One region of the Methylorubrum sp. GM97 genome, then DNA from elsewhere that is predicted to be linked to it. Evidence: riboswitches for the same ligand, from Rfam matches in the RefSeq annotation. Region 1 holds a riboswitch; the other holds the start of a gene.
What was found. A riboswitch is a leader RNA that binds a small molecule or an ion and turns the genes downstream of it on or off. The one in region 1 is predicted to bind thiamine pyrophosphate.
Positions count from the first base shown of each region.

Region 2: it holds a riboswitch for thiamine pyrophosphate, as region 1 does, so the genes downstream of both, thiO (glycine oxidase ThiO) here and thiC (phosphomethylpyrimidine synthase ThiC) in region 1, are expected to answer to the same signal.

Region 1 is NZ_AP025942.1:1,689,477-1,691,671, forward strand. Features, by position in the region: gene trhA (PAQR family membrane homeostasis protein TrhA) at 1-417, shown strand, start outside; gene MSPGM_RS07905 (hypothetical protein) at 539-802, opposite strand; TPP riboswitch at 1,061-1,165, shown strand; gene thiC (phosphomethylpyrimidine synthase ThiC) at 1,240-2,195, shown strand, end outside.
Region 2 is NZ_AP025942.1:536,476-538,670, reverse strand. Features, by position in the region: gene MSPGM_RS02580 (adenylate/guanylate cyclase domain-containing protein) at 1-787, shown strand, start outside; TPP riboswitch at 911-1,033, shown strand; gene thiO (glycine oxidase ThiO) at 1,112-2,195, shown strand, end outside.

The DNA of each region.
Region 1 (2,195 bases):
CGCCGTTTCGACCATGCCTTCATCTATCTGATGATCGCCGGCACCTACACGCCGGTGGTGGCGCTGGTCGGCTCCGGCCCCGTCGCCTGGACGCTGCTCGCCCTGATCTGGACGGTCGCGCTCACCGGCATCGCCATCAAGATCCTGATGCCCGGCCGCTGGGACCGCGTCTCGATCGTGCTCTACCTGATGCTCGGCTGGAGCGGCGTTCTCGCCTACGAGTCGGTGATCTCGGGGCTCACCCCGTCCGCGCTGTGGCTCCTCGCCATCGGCGGCCTGCTCTACTCGGGCGGCGTGGTCTTCCACGTCTGGCGCAGCCTGCCGTTCCAGAACGCGATCTGGCACGCCTTCGTGCTGGCCGCGACTGCCTGCCATTACGGAACGATCATGGCGAGCGTGCTGCACGTCGGGGCGTGAGCGTTCTCGCCTGTCTCATCATTGGGCCGCGAAGCCGCCGACACGCGCCAGGACGATGCCGCGCGTGATCTGGGAATAGAAAACGTGGGAGACCGGGCTGGACGCCGGAGGCGCCTGATCCTCAGGCCGGCTCGGAGATGCTGCTGCCTTCGCCCAGGGTGTCGGAGGCGCGCTCGACTGCGCTGATCGCATCGAGCAGGTGCTGCACGCTGCGCTCCACCTCGATCCGCGGCCGGTCCATGACGGCGGCCCGCGCCACCAGCCCTTCGAGCTGATCGAGCACGTCCAGGAGGTCGCCTGCGACAGCCGCCACGTCGCAGCCGGCGCGGGCCGGCGTGGCGGGGGCAGGAGGGCGGCGGAAAGGGATGACCGTGCTCATCGCCATCGTGTGTCGCGAAAAGGCGGGCGCATGGCCACCCGCAGACCGGGCGTCATCCACACCCAAGCCGCAGCGCGGGGTCGCCAAAGGAGGCTTCCTGGCTCAATTGGTGAGTTTTTCGTCGAAACCGTGTCTCGAATCCCCGGCAAACGGTCAAGCTTTTCCGCCGTGACACCGGGCGGCTTCCGAAACGGAAAAATCTTTCCTCCGAATCGGGCCGCTCCGGCGATGGATTGACAAGGATCGCGTCGAAGCAGAGGTTGGAATCGTTCCGAGGGGGGCCCCGTATGGGGCTGAGAGTGGGCATGCGCCCTGACCCTTGAACCTGATCCGGCTCGTACCGGCGGAGGGACGGGAACCAGTGGCCGCTGCTCACAGGCAGCATCGGTCAGCCGCACCATCGTCGGGACCACGGGTCGCCTCCCCTTTCAGGAGCGACAGCGATGAACGCACCCGTCCGTCCCAAAGATCTTCCCAACAACAATCCCGCCAGCGTGACCACCGGCCCCGTGCAGGGCTCGCGCAAGGTCTATGCGGAGGCGCCCGGCCGCCCCGACATCCGCGTGCCCTATCGGGAGATCGCCCTCTCCGACCCGAAGGAGGAGCCGGTGCGGGTCTACGACCCGTCGGGCCCCTACACCGAGACCGATGCGGCCATCGACCTCGAGAAGGGTCTGGCCGCGGTCCGCGAGCCGTGGATCGTCGGGCGCGGCTACGCCGCCGTGAAGCCGCGCGAGGTGAAGCCGGAGGACAACGGATTCGCGGCTGCCGACAAGCTCGTGGCGCCGTGCCCGGCCGAGCGGACGATCCGCCGGGCGGAGCCGGGGCAGCTGGTGACGCAGTACGAGTTCGCCCGCGCCGGGATCATCACCGAAGAGATGATCTACGTGGCGCATCGCGAGAACGCCTGTCGTGCGCAGATGCTGGAGCGGGCGGAAGCCGCGCTCGCCGACGGCGACAGCTTCGGCGCGGCGGTGCCGCCCTTCATCACGCCCGAATTCGTCCGCGACGAGGTGGCCCGCGGCCGCGCGATCATCCCGGCCAACATCAACCACCTCGAACTCGAGCCGATGGCGATCGGGCGCAATTTTTTGGTGAAAATCAACGCCAATATCGGCAACTCGGCGGTGACGTCTTCCGCGGCTGAGGAAGTCGAAAAACTGGTCTGGTCGATCCGCTGGGGCGCGGACACGGTCATGGACCTCTCGACGGGCCGCAACATCCACAACATCCGCTCGTGGATCGTGCGCAACTCGCCCGTCCCGATCGGCACCGTGCCGATCTATCAGGCGCTGGAAAAGGTCGGCGGCGACCCGCTGAAGCTCGATTGGGAGGTGTTCAAGGACACGCTCATCGAGCAGGCCGAGCAGGGCATCGACTACTTCACGATCCATGCCGG
Region 2 (2,195 bases), 1.2 Mb from region 1:
CATCACCTTCGCCACCCGCGCGAAAGACGGTTTTCGCGACGAGGACATCGCGATCCTGCGCTTCGTCATGCCCGCGCTCGCCGCGGTGATGGAGATGCGCATCCTCAACAAGCAGCTCGATACGGTGCTGCGCATCTATGTCGGCGACGAGCCGCACCGCGCGATCCTCTCGGGCGACATCCGGCGCGGGCAGGTGCGCCGCATCCGCTCGGCGATCCTGTTCGCGGATATGCGCGACTACACGCGCCTCTCCGCCAACCGGACGCCGGAGGGCGCGGTCGATCTCCTGAACGCGTTCTTCGACTGCCTCGTGCCGCCGATCGAGCGGGAGGGCGGCGAGGTGCTGAAATATCTCGGCGACGGGCTTCTCGCGATCTTCCGTGAGTCGGGCGACGATCTCGGCGGCGCGGCCAAGAGCGCGCTCACGGCGGCGGAGGCGGCGTTGGCGGCCCTGGCCGAGGCGAACGCGGTCGGGCGCTTCGGCCAGGGCGAGCGGGTGGTCGATGCCGGCATCGCCCTGCATCACGGGGAGGCAGCCTACGGCAATGTCGGCTCCGGTACCCGGCTCGACTTCACCGTGATCGGCCGCGACGTGAACCTCGCGAGCCGGCTGGCGCGGCTCAACCGCACGCTTCAGGAGCCTCTCCTGATGTCGAAGCCGTTCGTGGACTTCCTGTGGGGTGACCCCGATCCGCTGGGAAGCCATGTCCTCGACGGGTTCGACGAGCCGATGGCGGTGTACCGCCCAGGCCGGAGGCGGGCCGCGGAGGCCGCCGCAGCGGAATGAATCGTCCACGAACGCGGCCCCTGCGTTCGGGCGACTCCGCCATCCGGTTTACAGCGTAGACGGATTTGCCTGCTTCCCGGCTCCGGGAGGGATTGACCGCGCGCCGGCCGGGGCCCACATCCAAGCTGTTCCAGGGAGATCCCCGACAAGGGGCTGAGAAACCGCTATCGCCGTCGCCGGCAGCGCGGAAATCCTTCGAACCTGATCCGGCTCATACCGGCGTAGGGATTGGACCTGATGGGGCGCTCGTTCGAGCGGACCCGCTTCTATCGAAGCACATGGTGCCAGTTCCTGCGGGCAGACCCGTGGAAGGCACGTTTTTCGATGTCAGACCTGCTGACCTCCCCGATCGGCCAGCGCCGCAGTCTCACGATACGGCCGCGCGCCGCGGAGTTGCCGCAGCGTGCCGACGTCGCCGTGGTCGGCGCGGGGCTGATCGGCCTGTCGATCGCGTGGCAGCTGGCGCAGGCCGGCCGCTCGGTGGCCGTGGTGGAGCGCGGGAACGTCGGAAGCGGTGCGAGCCTCGCCGCGACCGGCATGCTGGCGCCGGCCGCCGAGCACGAGCCGGGCTCCGATCTGCTGTTGCCGCTGGCGCTCGAATCCCTGCGCCGCTGGCCGGCTTTTCGCGACGCGCTCCAGGCGGCCTCGGGCCGCGAGATCGATTACCGCACCGACGGCACCCTCGTGATCGCCATCGGCCGCGACGAGGTGGAGCGCCTGCGCTTCCGCCACGACCTGCAGCGCCGGTCGGGCGTCGCGGCCGAATGGCTGTCCGGCCCGGAGGTGCGCGCGCGTGAGCCGCTGCTGCGCCCCAACGTCACCGCCGGCATCCTCTGCCCCCTCGACGCGCAGGTCGATCCGCGGCTCGTGATGGAAGCGCTGCTGCGCGCCTGCGAGGCGGCCGGCGTCGTCATCAGCGAGGGCGTCGCGGTCGAGGGGCTGGAGCGCCGGGGCGGGCGCGTCACCGGCCTGCACGCCGCCGGCCGCACGCTCGCTGCCGACACGGTGATCCTGGCCGCCGGCGCCTGGAGCGGCGATGCGAGCCTGCTTCCCAGCGACTTGGACGTGCCCGACCTGTCCGTGCCGGTCCGGCCGCTCAAGGGGCAGTCGCTGGCCCTGCGCACGACCAAGCGCACCGGCACTCTCTCCCGCATGGTCTGGACCGACGCGGTGCACATGGCGCCGAAGGGCGACGGGCACCTCATCGTCGGCGCCACGGTGGAGGATTGCGGCTTCACCAGCGGTGTCACCGCGGGTGGAATGTTCGCCTTGCTGGAGGGCGCGCGGCGGGTTCTGCCCGGTATCGAAGAAATGGAGATCGACGCGGTCTGGAGCGGCTTCCGCCCGACCTCGGACGACGACGCACCGATCATCGAGGAGGCTGCACCCGGCCTCGTCCTCGCCACCG